Antarctobacter heliothermus: one gene and its partner. The protein of the gene in region 1 interacts with the protein of each later gene in a pairwise test. Links are inferred from orthologs where the notes say so. Each region holds a gene or a part of one and is shown on either strand. Other genes may lie near its edges. The genes, in order: def and ANTHELSMS3_RS07070.

Region 1 (9,545 bases):
AAATAGCCGCCGGTTGCCATCCAGATACTGCACCAGTTCATCGACCCAGGCGGCGCCTTCGGGCGAACAGGCGGCGGTTGCCATGACCAGACCAAAGGAGTTGGGAGAGATGCCCATGGCAGACATGGCCTTGCCGAAACGCGCCCGCAGGGCCTCGTCTGGAACGATCACATTGCCGATATGGGCACCCGCGATGTTAAAGGTTTTGGTGGTGGCCGACATCATCACCAGCCGGTCCAGAATGTCGGGCGCTGCAACCGCCATCGGTACATGCGTATAGCCCGGCATCACCAGATCGTTGTGAATCTCGTCCGAGACCAGCAGCAGGTCATGGCGTTCGGCAAAGCCCGCCACCGCCTGCAATTCCGACCTGGACCATACGCGCCCGCCGGGATTGTGGGGGGAGCACAGGATTACCATCTTTTCTGCTCCGGTCATCAGCGTGTCGTACTCGTCCAGATCCATGACATAGCGGCCATCCTCCAGAACCAGAGGGCATTCCACCACCTTGCGGCCCGCAGCCCGGATCACCCGCGCGAAGGCGTGATAAACCGGCGTGAACAGGACAACGCTGTCCCCCGGGTCTGTGTAGGCCTGCAGGCACATGGAAATGCCGTTCACCAGACCATGGGTTGAAAAGATCCACTCTGGTTCAACCTGCCATCCGTGCCGTTCTTCTGCCCACCAGCGCACGGCGTCCAAATAGGCCCGGTCATCGCCAAAATAGCCATAAACCCCGTGATCGACCATGCCCTGCAATGCCTGCGATATGCAGTCGGGCGCGCGGAAATCCATGTCCGCAACCCACATCGCCAGCCCATCCTCGGGCGAGACGTCATAGCGCGCCTCCATCATGTCCCACTTCATCGCATGGGTGCCGACGCGGTCGATCACTTCGTCAAAACGGCTCATTTCCTGACCTCTATTTGGTTTTCGAAGCGGCACGCTAGCGGTCTGGCCGCCAAGGGCAAGAGCACATGCTTGCCTAAACCGCACGACGCCCTTAAATCAGCGCCATGAAACGGCCCATTCTCATCCACCCCGATCCTCGCCTGAAGAAGCACTGCGATCCTGTCGACGATCTGTCGGACGATCTACGCGTGCTTGCGGACGACATGCTGGAAACGATGTATGCCGCGCCCGGCATCGGCCTTGCGGCACCGCAGGTCGGTGTCATGTCGCGACTGATCGTGCTGGATTGTGTGAAATCCGACAGCGAAGATGCGCATCGCCCACTGGTCATGTTCAACCCCAAGGTTCTGGCAAGCTCGGACGAACGCAACGTCTACGAAGAGGGCTGCCTGTCGATCCCCGACCAATACGCCGATGTGGAACGCCCCAAGATCGTCGATGTGGAATGGATCGATCGCGACGGCAAGCTGCAGTCCGAGACCTTCGATGGTCTCTGGGCGACCTGTGTGCAGCATGAGATCGACCACCTCGAAGGCAGGCTGTTTATCGACTACCTCAAACCGCTGCGACGTCAGTTGATCACCCGAAAAATGGTCAAACTAAAGAAAGAACGCGCGCGGGAACGGGCATGAGCCTGCTACCGATCCTGAAGTGGCCAGACCCGCGCTTGGCGCAGGTCTGCACCCCGGTTGATGACCGGGCCGCGGTTGAGCAGCTGGTCACCGATATGTTTGAGACGATGTATGCCGCTCCGGGCCGGGGTCTTGCCGCGCCGCAGGTCGGCGGGACGACGCGCCTTTTTGTCATGGATGCGGGCTGGAAAGAGGGTGACATGACCCCGCTTGCCTGCCTCAATCCAAGGATCTCCGCGACAACTGATGTTACTGCGATAGCGACCGAAGGCTGCCTGTCCGTGCCGGGTGTCAGCGCCGATGTCAGCCGACCCGCCGAGATCACGCTGGCCTATACCGACCTGACCGGCACCGCGCAGGAGGTGACCCTGACCGGTGCCGCCGCCACCATCGCTCAGCACGAACTGGATCATCTGGACGGCATTATGCATTTCGACCGTCTTGACCCGACGGCGCGCGCCGCCCTGCTGGCGGACTACGCAAAGGGGCAGGGCGCATGACCAAACGGGCTTTCGTTCCCTGGCCGGACAAACGCCTGCGCACCGCCGCTGCCCCGGTCGCCGAGATCACCGATGACATCCGCGCCATCTGGCAGGACATGGTCGACACGATGGAGGCGATGCCCGGCGTTGGCCTTGCCGCGCCGCAGATCGGCGTCATGTTACGCCTCGCGGTGGTTGATGCCTCTGAAGAGAGGGGCAAGGCGATCCTGATGGCCAATCCGGTCATCCTGCATGCCTCGGTCGAGTTCCGCGACCACGAAGAGGCCAGCCCGAATCTGCCTGGGGTGTCTGCTAAAATCTCGCGCCCCCGTGCGGTTACGGTCACCTACCTTGACCATCAAGGCATGAAGGTGCGCAAGGATCTGGTCGGCCTCTGGGCAACCTCGGTCCAGCATCAGATCGACCATCTCCAAGGGCGTATGTATTTCGACAGACTCAGCAAGATCAAACGCGATATGCTGCTACGCAAGGCGCGCAAACTGGGCTAAGTCCGCCTTGGGGGGGCCGTCCGCGCACCCGTCGGCCCAAACTTGATCCGGGCTCTCTTGCATCCGGGTCGTTCCGGTCAATGCCCCTTCTGCCCGGCCGAGACCTGCGATAAGACACCGGCAAGGCAGGACAAGGGATCATTCACATGCGCGTCATCTTCATGGGAACCCCGGATTTCTCTGTTCCAGTGTTGGACGCGCTTGTCGCGGCGGGACACGACATCGCCTGCGTCTATTGCCAGCCGCCCCGCCCAGCAGGCCGGGGAAAAAAGGACCGCGCCACGCCGGTCCATGCAAGGGCACAGGCACTGGGTCTGCCGGTCCGCCATCCCACCAGCCTTAAATCATCTACCGAACAGCAGGCGTTCGCCGATCTGAACGCCGACATCGCTGTGGTCGTCGCCTACGGCCTGATCCTGCCGCAGGCCATCCTCGACGCGCCGGCACATGGCTGCCTCAATATCCATGCCTCTCTATTGCCGCGCTGGCGCGGGGCGGCCCCAATTCACCGCGCGATCATGGCGGGAGACGCCGAAACCGGCATCTGCATCATGCAGATGGAGGCCGGTCTGGACACCGGCCCGGTCCTGCTGCGCGAGGCCACACCCATCGGTGCCGCCGAAACGACCGGCGAGCTGCACGACCGCCTTAGCGTGCTGGGCGCGGAACTGATCGTCATGGCGCTGGACAGGCTCGACACGCTCACGCCCGAAGCGCAACCCAATGATGGCGCTACCTACGCCGCCAAAATCGACAAGTCGGAGGCTGCGATCGACTGGACCCTCCCGGCGGCAGACGTCTCACGCCAGATCCGCGGCCTGTCGCCTTTTCCCGGTGCTTGGACCACGCACACGGGCAACCGGATCAAACTGCTCGGCGCGGAACCGGCGACTGGACAGGGCGCGCCCGGCTCGCTGTTGGACGACACGTTCACCGTCGCTTGCGGCGAGAACGCCCTGCGCGTCACGCGCGCCCAGCGGGCAGGAAAAGGCGCGCAAGACGCCGCTACCTTTCTGAATGGACATCCACTTCCGCCCGGCACCCGTCTGGGCGACTGACCTGCCCAAGGTGACTGCAATGACCTCACACACAGGAGACGCCCATGTTCCCAACTCTGATCGGCACCGTGGTAATCGCGGGCATCGTCGGATACGCCTCCGAGAAGTCGCGGTTCACCCATAACGGCATCCTGCCCAGCATCATCATCTGCATCGGCGGCGCGTTCCTGTTCTATTTCGTGACGATCATGTTCGGCATCGGCTTTCGCGCACCCGGCCTCAACGCCATTGCTGCCTCCATCGGCGCGCTGGTCATCGTCCCCACGCACTGGCGTAAACGCTAAAACACAAAGCGCTGACCCCACGTTTCTTCTGTCCGAAAATATCCCGGGGGAGACGACCGCAGGGAGACGGGGGCAGCGCCCCCTCCTGCCGCGATTGAGATGCACCCATATCTAAACCGCCCAAGTTTCTCCACCAAATGCGCTTTAGTTGCACCGTTCCCTGCTGCGGCCCCGTTTGCGCAACCTTCCCGCTAGGCCCGACCGCTGTGCTCGACTATCCTACGGCCGAAATCCGTCCCGTTAGGAGACCTCCATGCCCATAGTCTGGCTTATTATCGTCGGCGCTGCCGCCGGCTTTCTTGCCACCCGCATGATGAAGATGGACACCGGCGTCTTGCCGACCATCGCCATCGGGATCGGCGGCGCGCTGATCGGTGGTCTGATCATTCGTTTCCTGTTAGCCGTCACCGGACTACTGGCGGGCCTTGTCGGTGCGGTGCTGGGCGCACTTGTACTGATCTGGGTGTATAAAACCTACTTGCGCTGACATCGCGCCCCGGACCAACCTCGAAACTGGTCACGTTGTTCAGTGGCAGTGGTACGGTTTGGATCCCGCGTGGCAACACTTTCCGGGAGGCGAATCTTTCCGGCACCCGCCGCCATGTCCCGGGGCCGAGGTGGAAATTTCCGGCTTTGCAGGAGTGGGCATTTCATCGGCGGGGGAGATAGTCGGAAAGAATAGCAAGGACAATGCACAAAGAAATCGGATCATAACCTTCTCCAGAATGGCATGTTAATATTTTTTTAACCTATATGTGAATTCCAGAATCGCCAAGTGAATTGAGAAAGACTCGGGAGCGGACGCTTATCTATTGTCGCGCAGACCTGTGCAAATGCGCACTGCAAGCCTGCAACGCTAGGGCTTTGATATGGTCCTGAACGCTTCTACGTCTTGGAGCAGGTAACAAAAGGCGCATGACATGGGACAACTCGTTGACGGTATCTGGCACGACGGCTGGTACGACACCAAGAAATCCGGCGGAAAATTTGTCCGTTCGGACTCGGTTTCGCGCAACTGGATTACCGCGGACGGCTCGGCCGGTCCTTCGGGTGACGGCGGGTTCAAGGCGGAACCTGACCGCTATCATCTCTACGTCAGCTATGCATGCCCTTGGGCGCACCGCGCGTTGATCTTTCGCAAACTCAAGGGGCTGGAGGATCTAATCACTGTCAGTGTCGTGCACCCCGATATGCTGGGCGACGGCTGGACTTTTGACCAGGACAGGGACGGCGCAACTGGCGACACGCTGTATGGCTTGCCTTTCTTGCGCGACGTCTACGTCAAGGCGAACCCCAAGGCGACAACGCGGGTCACGGTGCCGATCTTGTGGGACAAGCACCGCGAAACCATCGTCTCAAACGAATCCGCCGAGATCATCCGCATGTTCAACAGCGCCTTTGACGGTCTGACCGGCAATACGGATGACTACTGGCCCAAAGATCTTCGCGATGCCATCGACCCGGTCAACGCGCGTATCTACGACACGCTTAATAATGGTGTCTACAAAACGGGCTTTGCCACGTCGCAAGAGGCCTATGACGCCGCCGTTCACCCGCTCTTTGATACGCTTGACTGGCTCGAGGAACGGCTGTCGCTCAGCCGCTATTTGATGGGTAATCGCGTCACAGAGGCCGACTGGCGACTTTTCACGACGCTGATCCGCTTTGACATGGTTTACCACTGTCACTTCAAATGCAATCGCGCGCGGATCGTGGATTACCCCAATCTCTGGGCCTACACCCGCGAACTGTACCAGTGGCCCGGTGTGGCCGAAACGGTGAATTTCGCCCATATCACGCGGCACTACCACTACAGCCAAGATACGGTGAACCCGCATCGCATCGTGCCTGTGGGTCCTGACCTCGATCTGGATGCTCCGCATGGGCGAGAGAGATTGCGGGCGGCCTGAACCGGATTACCGGGTCAGGAGGCACGTGCGTAGTGGTGCACCATGTTTGTCAGGTCATCCGGCGGCGTCGAGCTGGGCAGATATGCGCAGGCATTCGCGCACAGGTTGAAGATTGACCCGTCCGAGAAGAAGCTGGTGTTGGTGACAAAGATGACCCGCGCGTCAGGCTGGCGGAACTGGGCGATATCGGACACCGCCAGCGTGCTGTCGTTCTCGACCACCACATCAAGGATGATCACCTGGAATGAGTGGGTTTCCAGCAGTTCAAAAGCCGCGTTCTGGGTGTAGGCTGTCCAGACATCGACGCCACTGCGTTGTAAATGGCGCTGCCACAGTTGAGCGAGCGGTTTGCTGCTTTCCACTATCAGCACATTCACGCGAACCTCCACAGAACCAAAACCCGAACGGGAATTAGACTAAACTTTCGTATAGGTTTAGTAATCCTTCACAGGGGTGAAGAAAGGGTTAATCCGCCTCTGAATTTTGCGTGTACGCAGAGTTTCCACCGAGCGGTCTGCCGCCGCATTGTCGTGGCACTCTGCCGAAGCCTGCTTGCTCCGCGCGCCGGGCTTGTTACTGTGCGCCATCAAACAGCAAACGAGGAAATTCATGCGGTTTTCAGCTATAATCGGCGCTCTGATGCTGGCAGGCGCGGCGCAGGCGCAGGACGTTCCCTGCGGCGGCGGCTTTGGCACTTTTGTGGATAGCCTCCGCCAAGAGGCGGTCACACTGGGTCATGACGCTGACACGGTTCGGCGGTTCTTTGCCGGCGTTCAGCAAAGCCCCGCCGTTCTTCGGGCTGACCAACGGCAGGGCATCTTTCAGGATCCGTTCATCACGTTTTCCCGCAAGCTGATTAGCCAGAGCCGTCTCGACAAGGGGCGTCAAATGGCGGACCGCTATGACAGCGTCTTTGACCGTATCGAAAGCGAATTCGGCCTGTCGCGCGGCGTGCTTTTGGCATTTTGGGCATTCGAGACGGATTTCGGGGCGTTTCAGGGGGATTTCAACACGGTGAACGCGCTGGTGACATTGGCGCATGACTGCCGTCGCCCTGAGATCTTTCGCCCGCAGGTTTTTGCCGCGCTTTCTCTGTACGCACAGGGAGATATTGACCCGCGCACTACAACAGGGGCCTGGGCGGGTGAAATCGGCATGGTGCAAATGCTGCCCAAAGACATTCTGATCAACGGCGTCGACGGGGATGGCGACGGTCATGTGACGCCCAAGACTTCTGCCCCCGATGCGCTGATGTCCGGGGCCAAGATGCTGTCCCACCTTGGCTGGCGTCCGAATGAGCCGTGGCTGCAAGAGGTTGTTCTGCCCTCCGATCTGGACTGGTACGACACCGGGATGCATGCCACCAAGACCGTCGCCGAATGGGAGCAGTTGGGCGTCCGGGGACGTCACGGCGCGCTGGACGACGGACGGCTTGAGGCCTCGATCATTGTGCCGCAGGGGCGCAAGGGACCGGCCTTTATCGCATATCCGAACTTCAGCGTCTATTTCGAGTGGAACCAGAGCTTTACCTACGTTCTGACCGCGGCCTACTTTGGCACCCGGCTGCAGGGCGCGCCGGTCTATGACGCGGGCAACCCGGAGCCGGGTCTGTCAGGTGAACAAATGAAGCAGTTGCAATCCAGACTGGCCGCGCGCGGCTATGATGTCGGCAAGATTGACGGCATTCTTGGCGCGGGTACACGGGATGCGGTGCGCAACGTGCAACGTGAACTGGGAATGCCTGCCGATGCCTGGCCAACGCCGGCTCTGCTTAACCGGCTGTAGGGCTGTCAGGGTGGCGGGCATGAGGCCCACCTTGGATATTTTTGGACAAAAGGAACATGGGGCAGGTGCGGCGGCGCCTGCCCCATGTTCCTTTTTGTGCCTCAGCCGATGATTTCAAACTTGTTCACGTCAACCATTCCCCTGTCGGTAATCTTGAGCGCCGGGATCACCGGCAGCGCCAGAAACGCCAGTTGCAGGAAAGGCTCTTCCAGTCCCACGCCCAGCGATTTCGCCGCCGCACGCAGGTCCACCAATTGCGCGCGCACTGTCTCAAACGGCTCTAGCGACATCAACCCTGCGACCGGCAGTGCCAGTTCGGCCAGCACCTGACCATTGCGCACCACGACAAAGCCGCCCTCGATTTCTCCCAAACGGTTGGCCGCAACGGCCATGTCAGCATAATCGACGCCGACACAGGCAATGTTGTGGTGGTCGTGACAGACGGTCGAGCCAATCGCCCCTGCCTGCAGGCCAAATCCACGGACAAAGCCGGTGGCGATATTGCCGTTCTTCCCATGTCGTTCGACCACGGCAATCCGCACCAGATCGCGCGTCACGTCAGGCCGCTTATCGCCGTCGGTGATCGGAATGTCCTCATGCAGATGGTCGGTCAGGATCTGCCCCTCGCGGATGCCGATCACATCCGTTTCCACCCGGTTTCCGCGTGCGCGAAAGTCCTGCGCGCTGACGGTCGGTGCCTTGACCGAACCGCGCCCGACCGGGGCCACGGTCCCGCGTTTGGCAAATCCGGCGTCGTCCACCACCACGCCACCCGCCAACACTAGTTGCGCGTCGCAATCTTCCAACGATCTGACCGCCACGATGTCCCCGCGTTTGCCCGGAGCGATCATACCGCGATCCTTGAGGCCGAATGCCTCAGCTGCGGACAGGCTGGCGGCACGGTAGACCGCCAATGGTGAGCAGCCTAACCGGATCAGCTCTCGGATCATGTAATCGAGGTGCCCGTATTCGCCTATGTCCAGCGGGTTGCGGTCATCGGTGCACAGGCACATGTAGGGGGCCGTCCGCTCATCCAGCAGCGGCTGCAGCGCATGCAGGTCTTTGGAGACAGACCCTTCACGGATCAGCACCCGCATCCCCTTGCGCAGCTTTTCCAGTGCCTCGTCCGGGTTTGTTGCTTCATGTTCGGTGCGGATGCCGGCGGCGATATAGGCGTTTAGTTCCTTACCCGACAACAACGGGCAATGCCCGTCCACATGGGCACCTTCGAACAGGCGCAGCTTGTCCATCGCTTGTGGATCGCGGTGGATCACGCCGGGAAAATTCATGAACTCCGCCAGCCCAAGGCCGGATGGATGCCCCATCAACCCGGCAATCGCATCTGCGTCCAGTTCCGCCCCGGCTGTTTCCATATGGGTCGAAGGCACGCAGGACGAAAGCTGTACCTTGATGTCCAACAGCGCGTGGCGGCTGGCGTCCTGGAAATAACGAACACCCGCAGCGCCGATCACATTGGCAATCTCATGCGGATCGCAGATGGCTGTCGTCACCCCGCGCGGGGTGACGCAGCGGTCAAATTCGAACGGTGTGACCAGCGAGGATTCGATGTGCAGATGCGTGTCGATGAATCCGGGAACAAGGATCAGGCCCGAGACGTCGATCACCTTACGCCCTTCGTAGTGATCGAAAACGCCCACAATCGTATCGCCGCAGACCGCGACGTCGCCGTCCAGCAGCGCGCCGGTGATCAGGTCGAATACCTGTCCGCCGCGCAGGACGAGGTCTGCGGTTTCATCACCGCGCCCCTGTGAGATCCGCTGTTCCAGTTCTGCCATGTGACTGCCTCCGCCTGTTGTTGTCCGATGATGGCACAGGCGGTTGGCGGGTGCGAGAAGGCGTGTCGCCTTTCGATGCAGCCGAATGGGGCGCTGCCCCCGTCTCCCTGCGGTCGACTCCCCCGGGATATTTCAGGACAGAAGAAACTGCGAAGTCCTCGAACGCCTTTGGACGCC
Region 2 (6,931 bases), 1.4 Mb from region 1 along the record:
TGACCGGTCTGCCCTGCGCCGTAGATCAACACCCGCACGCGGTCCTTGCCGTGGCGATAGATGTTCAGCGTGACCTGCCGCAGGATGATCCGCCAAGAGGCGGACATGACCAGCACGAGCAGCGCAAAGATCACAAATGCTCCGACTGGCAGGCCCGTTCTCATGACGGTGTTCAGGCCAAAGCCCAACACGCCCAAAATCCCGGCATAGGTTGCAGTCCGGATCACGCCGCGCATCTCGTAGGCGTTGAGCGTGATCCGGGTCAGGCTCAGCGACCAACCCGCAGCAACGCCGGTGCCGGTTAGCAGGATCACCATGGGCAGGAGGGCGGACAAGGTCAGTTGATCGCTTGTGCCAGAGGTCGACAGGACAAGCGCGGCAATCATCGCCAACGGAACGACCAAAGCGTCCATCAGGATGAAAAGCAGTTGCTTTTGCGTCCGGGACAGGGCCATCACGAGGTTGTAGAACATTCTGCCGTGTCCCATGTCGATACGTTCCGGGAGCCTATCTGCCGGGTTCGAAACGAGGCTGGTCTTGCGCCAGGCTTGGCCGTTTCGTCGACGAGGACAACTCCGCTTTTTTCTGTCTTAGGTTACTCAACCGCAAGCAAGCAAGCCGCTTATTTCTGCGGTTGCGAGTACAAGCGGATTATCACCAGGGGGGCATGCCGGTTTTTCGGGCGAATTTGAGCGTAATTCGGGTCGGTTGCCCGTTGAAGTGGCGGTGGAGCAACGAATGGGGGCTTTCGCCCATGCTGCGCCTGCGATATGACACGCGCCATTCCGCTGGCCGTGCGATCCGCGCGTGGGTGGCGGCGCAACCCCTAAGGAGGGCCATATGGGCTACCGTATTGTCGTCGTTGGTGCCACGGGCAACGTGGGCCGCGAAATGCTCAACATCCTCGCCGAGCGGGCGTTCCCCGTCGACGAGATCGCCGTACTCGCCTCGCGCAAATCGCTGGGCACAGAGGTGAGCTTTGGCGACAAGACCCTCAAGACCAAGGATCTGGCCACTTTCGATTTCACTGGCTGGGACATCGCCCTGTTTGCCGTCGGCTCTGGCCCGACCAAAGAATTCGCGCCCAAGGCCGCCGCGGCGGGCTGTGTCGTGATCGACAACTCGTCCTTGTATCGCTACGACCCGGACGTTCCGCTGATCGTACCGGAAGTGAACGCCGACGCGGTCATGGGCTACACCAAGAAAAACATCATCGCGAACCCCAACTGTTCGACGGCGCAAATGGTCGTCGCGCTCAAGCCACTGCATGACCGCGCGCGGATCAAGCGTGTTGTCGTCTCGACATACCAGTCGGTGTCCGGTTCAGGCAAAGAAGGCATGGATGAGCTGTGGGAGCAGACCAAGGCGGTCTACAACCCGACCAAGGACGTGCCGCCGACCAAGTTCACCAAGGAAATTGCCTTTAACGTGATTCCGCACATCGACGTCTTCATGGAAGACGGGTCCACCAAGGAAGAGTGGAAGATGGTGGCGGAGACGAAAAAGATCATCGACCCCAAGATCAAGGTCACAGCCACCTGTGTGCGGGTGCCGGTCTTTGTTGGCCACTCCGAGGCGATCAACATCGAGTTCGAGGATCATCTGGACGAGGATGAGGCGCGCGACATCCTGCGCGAGGCCCCCGGCATCATGGTGATCGATAAGCGTGAGGATGGCGGCTACGTCACTCCCAAGGAATGCGTCGGCGATTTCGCCACCTTCATCAGCCGCATCCGTCAGGACAGCACCATCGACAACGGTCTGAACCTGTGGTGCGTCAGCGACAACCTGCGCAAGGGCGCGGCGCTGAACGCGGTGCAGATCGCCGAAGTTCTGGGCCAGAAGGCGCTGAAAAAGGGCTGAGTGCCCGACCGCGCGCTGCAAGGCCGCGCGACGTGAAATTGACCTGAAACAGGCCCGCGCCCCCCGGCGCGGGCCTGTTGTCATTTCAAATGTAGGTAAAACAGGCATCGCGCCGTGTGCCCCTGCGATCGCACGCCGGATTAAGGGCTTGTTTGCGCTTTAGGAAGAATCCTTTGACTGGGCGTGAGGTTGCCGCAGTTTTGCCGCATTTGCGTGCCACGGTTTTTGGATCGGTAAGGATGCGATCATGCTACAGGCAGCACTTTCCCAGGCCAACGGGCCAAATTCCCCCAAATCTTCGGGCCTGCCAAGGCCGCTCGACAGTGAAGCACTGGCGTTGTTGCGTTTGTTTCTCGCCCCGATCCTTGAGGGGGCCAAGAACTGGCAGACCTTGTCCGAGCAGCTGGCGCGCAAGGGGTTTGGGCTGACGTTTCGGCGGGGCCAGATGGTGATCCTGAACGATACTGGCGAAGGGCTGTGTACCGGCAGTGATCTGGGCGTCCCGCTGGCCAGGCTGGCAAAGCGCATCGGCCGCCCCCGCGTGCGGGCACATCGCACAGGGCAGGCGGGCGAACTGGCATCGTCCAGTCTGGCGCAGAAGGCCTAGTCAAATACCGTTTTAGACCGGGGCAAAGATCCCGGTCTTGCCGTCCAGTGTGTGCAACCCGCCCTCACCGATGTCGACCCATAGGCCATGCAGGCTGAGTCGGCCGGATTCGACCGCCTCTTTCACAAAGGGGAAGGTCATGAGGTTGCGCAGCGACACGGACACCGCCTCTTTTTCAAGCGCGTGCGGCATGTCAGCATGGCCTTTCACGGTCTCATAGCCGGGGCGCAGGATGTCCATCCAGCGGCCTACGAAAGAGGCGGTTTCCTCCAGTTCCGGCGCACGGCCTTCGCACATGTCCAGACAGCCCTGCACACCGCCGCAGTTGGAATGGCCCAGCACAATCAGATGCGCCACCTTGAGCGCCATGACGGCATATTCCACCGCCGCCGAAGTGCCGTGATGCTGACCGTCGGGTTCATAAACCGGAACAAGGTTGGCGATGTTACGGTGAATAAAGAACTCTCCCTGGTCCGCCCCAAAGATAGAGGTGACATGCACACGGGAATCGCAGCATGAAATCACCATGGCGCGCGGACGTTGACCTTCGGTCGCAAGGCGTTGATACCACGCGCTGTTTTCGGCATGGGTCGTTGCTTTCCAGCCGTGATAACGTTGCACGAGAAAGCCGGGCAGGGGGCGGGCGAATTCCATTTAGGTCTCCGGTCGTCGGTTCTGATTGCCTCAAGTACGACGAATACAGAGGAAATTCGAGCGAAAACACCGATCTGGGATAACCTTTTGGGAACCTGGTTTCGTCCATGTTGCCCCCGCGTGGGAGCACATGAATGGGGTGAAACGTGAAACAGGTAACGTATCTGGCACCGGCGGAAAGTCCGGCGATGGACAGGGCGCAAATCGAAACGCTGCGTTCGGACCTTGGTCGGAGCGCAGCAGAGGGTGTGGTGTGTCGCGCGATGGAAGAATTGGCACAACGGATGTGTCAGTTGCAGACGCAGGCGCTGTCCGGTCCGCGTGAGGACATGCACAAGGGGTTGCGCGCACTGGCGGCGATTGCGGACCAGATCGGTCTGTGTTCGCTCAGCATGGTGGCGCATGACGTCGCGGCTTGCATCGAAATGGGCGATGCGGTGGCCGAGGCGGCCACATTGGCGCGACTGGCCCGCGTCGGGGAACGGTCGCTGACGGCGCTGTGGGATATCAATGAATTCACGGTCTGACGGGGCGGCGCGGGCCGCGCGATGAAATCCGCTTGCGGCGCGGCGTGCAGGCAATACGGTAAGGGCACCCTGTCAATGGAGCCTACATGCCTGACCGTTTTGCCGCGTCCGACGCGCCCGCCCTTCCGCTGCACCTGATCGAAACGGGGTCTCTGGACACCTGGCTACAGGGTCAAGACGCGCGGGTGCGCGCCTGGGTCACGGCCAGCGGGTTCACCGGCGCGCTGAACACGGCGCTGATGGTGCCGGGGGCGGATGGCACCCCCGAGGCGGCGCTTGCAGGCTATGGGACGGCAGGCCAGCGTGCACGCCAGCGGTTTGCGCTGGCCGGCGCGCTGCCCGGTTTGGCACCGGGGACGTACCATATCGCGTCGGGCCTGCCGTCCGACGCCGCCACGACCGAGGCGCTGGGCTGGCTGCTGGCAGGCTATCAGTTCACCCGCTACAGCGCCGGAACTGCTGTGCAAAAGACGCTGGTCGCCCCCGACGGTGTGGACGCCGCCCGGATCGAGGTTTTGGCCGCGGCCGAGGCATTGACCCGCGACCTGGTGAATACGCCCGCCTCTGACATGGGCCCCGAGGCGCTGGAGGCGGCAGCGCGCGATCTGGCCAACACGCACGGCGCGTCGATCGAGGTGATCACCGGCGAGGCGTTGCTGGAACAGAACTTTCCCATGATCCACGCGGTGGGCCGCGCCGCCGAACAGGCGCCGCGTCTGATCGACATGCGCTGGGGCGACACCGGGCCGATGCTGACGCTGGTCGGCAAAGGGGTCTGTTTTGATACCGGCGGTCTAAACCTGAAGCCGAGTGCGTCGATGGGGATCATGAAAAAGGACATGGGCGGGGCGGCGAACACGCTGGGCCTTGCGCAGGCGATCATGGCGCTGGGCCTTCCGGTACGGCTGCGGTTGCTGATCCCGGCGGTGGAAAACAGCGTTGCGGGCAACAGTTTCCGCCCCGGCGACATCCTGACCTCCCGCAAGGGGCTGACGGTTGAAATCAACAACACCGACGCGGAAGGGCGGTTGGTGCTGGCCGATGCGCTTGCCTACGCCGATGAGGAAACGCCCGATCTGATGATCTCGATGGCGACGTTGACGGGGGCCGCGCGGGTGGCGGTCGGGCCGGATCTGGCGCCGTTTTACACAGATGCCGAGGATTTCGCCGCCGCCCTGTCGCAGGCGGCACCCGGCGCTGCCGACCCGGTCTGGCGGATGCCGTTCCATGATCCCTATGAGCCAATGATTGAGCCGGGGATCGCCGATCTGGACAACGCGCCTGCGGGGGGCTTTGCCGGGTCGATCACGGCGGCGCTGTTCCTGCGGCGGTTCACCGGACAGGCGGCACGCTATGCCCATTTTGACATCTATTCGTGGCAACCCAAGCCAGAGCCCGGCCGCTCCAAGGGCGGGTTGATGCAGGGTCCGCGCGCCATTCTGGGCGCGCTGCCGCAGGTGTTGGAGCTATGATGGACCGTCGCCTGACCCCCTCCAATGGCCGGGTCGCGCATGTGTCGTTGCGCGGGCAGGTCGAAGCGGAATGCTTTGTCGAAGGAGAGCCTCACAGGGTGATACGCCCGGTCGCGGATCTGCTGGCAAAACCCGATGGCGGGCGCGACCGGCAATTGCTGCGCGGCGACGGTTTTCGCGTGTTGGATCTGCAGGGCGGCATGGCGTTCGGGTTTGCGCAACAAGACGGCTATACCGGCTGGATGGCAGCGGCTGACTTGATCGCCGCGCCGGTGGCCGTGGAAACGCATCGCGTCAATGCCGCGCACAGCTATGGAAAATCCACGCCGGGTCTCAAGGCGATGGGGCAGATCACGCCGCTGTCGCTGGGCACGCGACTGACGGCTCTCGAAATCACGGACGGCTGGGCGCGTGTTGCCTGGTCACAAGATTCGGCCCCACAGGATTTGTATGTGCCCAGCCAGCATCTCGTTCCTATCGACCGACTGGACAGCGATCCGGTCGCCGTGGCGGAACAGCTGCTCGGCACGCCCTATCTGTGGGGCGGCGACAGCAGCTTCGGGATCGATTGTTCCGGGCTGGTGCAAATTGCGCTGAACAGCTGCGGGCAAACCTGTCCGCGTGACAGCGACATGCAAGAGGCGCTGGGCACGGCGCTGCCCCCCGGCACGCCGCCGCAACGTGGCGATCTGATGTTCTGGAAAGGTCATGTGGCCTGGGTGTCGGACACGGATACCATACTGCACGCCAACGCGCATGCCATGGCAGTTGCCTATGAGCCGATCAATCAGGCCGTGGCCCGTATCGAATCGCAGGGCGACGGGCTTGTCATTCGCCACGCGCGCCTGTCTTCTTCTGTCTGAAAATATCCCGGGGAGCGCGAGGGGCTGGCCCCTCGCTGTCCCGCACCATCAGGAGAAAACCTTGTCCGATCCGTTTTTCCATCCCGTTTCCGGCTTCGATCTGCCACGCTTTGCCGGTGTGCCGACCTTCATGCGTCTGCCCCATGTTCCGGCGGATCATCCCCGGTTCAAAGATGTGCAGGTGGGGCTGATCGGAGTGCCTTGGGACAGTGGGACGACCAACCGCCCCGGCCCGCGCCACGGACCGCGCCAGTTGCGCGATGCCTCGACCATGATCCGCGCGCAGCATGCTTCCAGCGGGATGCGTCCGTTTGAGACGGTCAATTGTGCCGATCTGGGCGATGTCGGACCGAACCCGGCGGATATTCAGGACAGCATGGCGCGCATCACCGCGTTTTATGCGCAGGTTGTTGCGGCGGGCATCCGTCCGCTGACGGCGGGCGGCGATCACCTGACCTCACTCCCGGTGCTGCGGGCGCTGGCCAAGGATGGGCCGTTGGGGATGATCCACTTTGACAGCCACACCGACCTGTTCAACAGCTATTTTGGCGGCACGATGTACACCCACGGCACGCCTTTCCGCCGCGCGGTCGAAGAGGGGTTGCTGGACCCGAAGCGGGTGATCCAGATCGGCATTCGCGGCACGATGTACGACACAGAAGATCGCGATTTTGCCGCCGCCAATGGCATCCGCATCGTAACGATTGAGGAATTCTTTGAGCGCGGCATCGCGGATGTGATGCAAGAGGCGCGCGCCATCGTGGGCGCTGCGCCGACCTATGTCAGCTACGACATCGATTTCGTCGACCCGACTTTTGCCCCCGGCACCGGCACGCCGGAGGTGGGCGGACCGAACAGCTATCAGGCCTTGCAGGTATGCCGCGAATTGAACGGGTTGAACATTGTCGGCGCGGATCTGGTCGAGGTCTCACCGCCCTTCGACCA

Evidence for each region.
Region 2: the proteins of def (region 1) and ANTHELSMS3_RS07070 interact in binary tests that used the Escherichia coli proteins (3 or more experiments, as listed by UniProt). The link is inferred for Antarctobacter heliothermus from one-to-one orthologs.

Annotation. Positions count from the first base shown.
Region 1 is NZ_CP022540.1:118,863-128,407, reverse strand. Bases 1-2,780 are described here. They hold def (peptide deformylase), read left to right. Parts: upstream 1-1,016; coding sequence 1,017-1,544; downstream 1,545-2,780. Other genes in these bases: fmt (methionyl-tRNA formyltransferase), read left to right, coding at 2,682-2,780; def (peptide deformylase), read left to right, coding at 2,041-2,535; def (peptide deformylase), read left to right, coding at 1,541-2,044; ANTHELSMS3_RS00695 (MalY/PatB family protein), read right to left, coding at 1-912. Also shown: more of fmt, read left to right, coding at 2,781-3,593; ANTHELSMS3_RS00670 (hypothetical protein), read left to right, coding at 3,638-3,877; ANTHELSMS3_RS00665 (GlsB/YeaQ/YmgE family stress response membrane protein), read left to right, coding at 4,131-4,364; ANTHELSMS3_RS00655 (glutathione S-transferase family protein), read left to right, coding at 4,798-5,787; ANTHELSMS3_RS00650 (response regulator transcription factor), read right to left, coding at 5,802-6,164; ANTHELSMS3_RS00645 (lytic murein transglycosylase), read left to right, coding at 6,397-7,572; ade (adenine deaminase), read right to left, coding at 7,674-9,368. UniProt on the Escherichia coli protein: Removes the formyl group from the N-terminal Met of newly synthesized proteins. Requires at least a dipeptide for an efficient rate of reaction. N-terminal L-methionine is a prerequisite for activity but the enzyme has broad specificity at other positions.
Region 2 is NZ_CP022540.1:1,502,901-1,509,831, forward strand. Bases 1-2,851 are described here. They hold ANTHELSMS3_RS07070 (aspartate-semialdehyde dehydrogenase), read left to right. Parts: upstream 1-840; coding sequence 841-1,863; downstream 1,864-2,851. Other genes in these bases: ANTHELSMS3_RS07065 (polysaccharide biosynthesis protein), read right to left, coding at 1-473; ANTHELSMS3_RS07075 (hypothetical protein), read left to right, coding at 2,111-2,470; ANTHELSMS3_RS07080 (carbonic anhydrase), read right to left, coding at 2,483-2,851. Outside these bases: more of ANTHELSMS3_RS07080, read right to left, coding at 2,852-3,124; ANTHELSMS3_RS07085 (hypothetical protein), read left to right, coding at 3,271-3,651; ANTHELSMS3_RS07090 (leucyl aminopeptidase family protein), read left to right, coding at 3,738-5,123; ANTHELSMS3_RS07095 (C40 family peptidase), read left to right, coding at 5,123-5,986; speB (agmatinase), read left to right, coding at 6,048-6,931.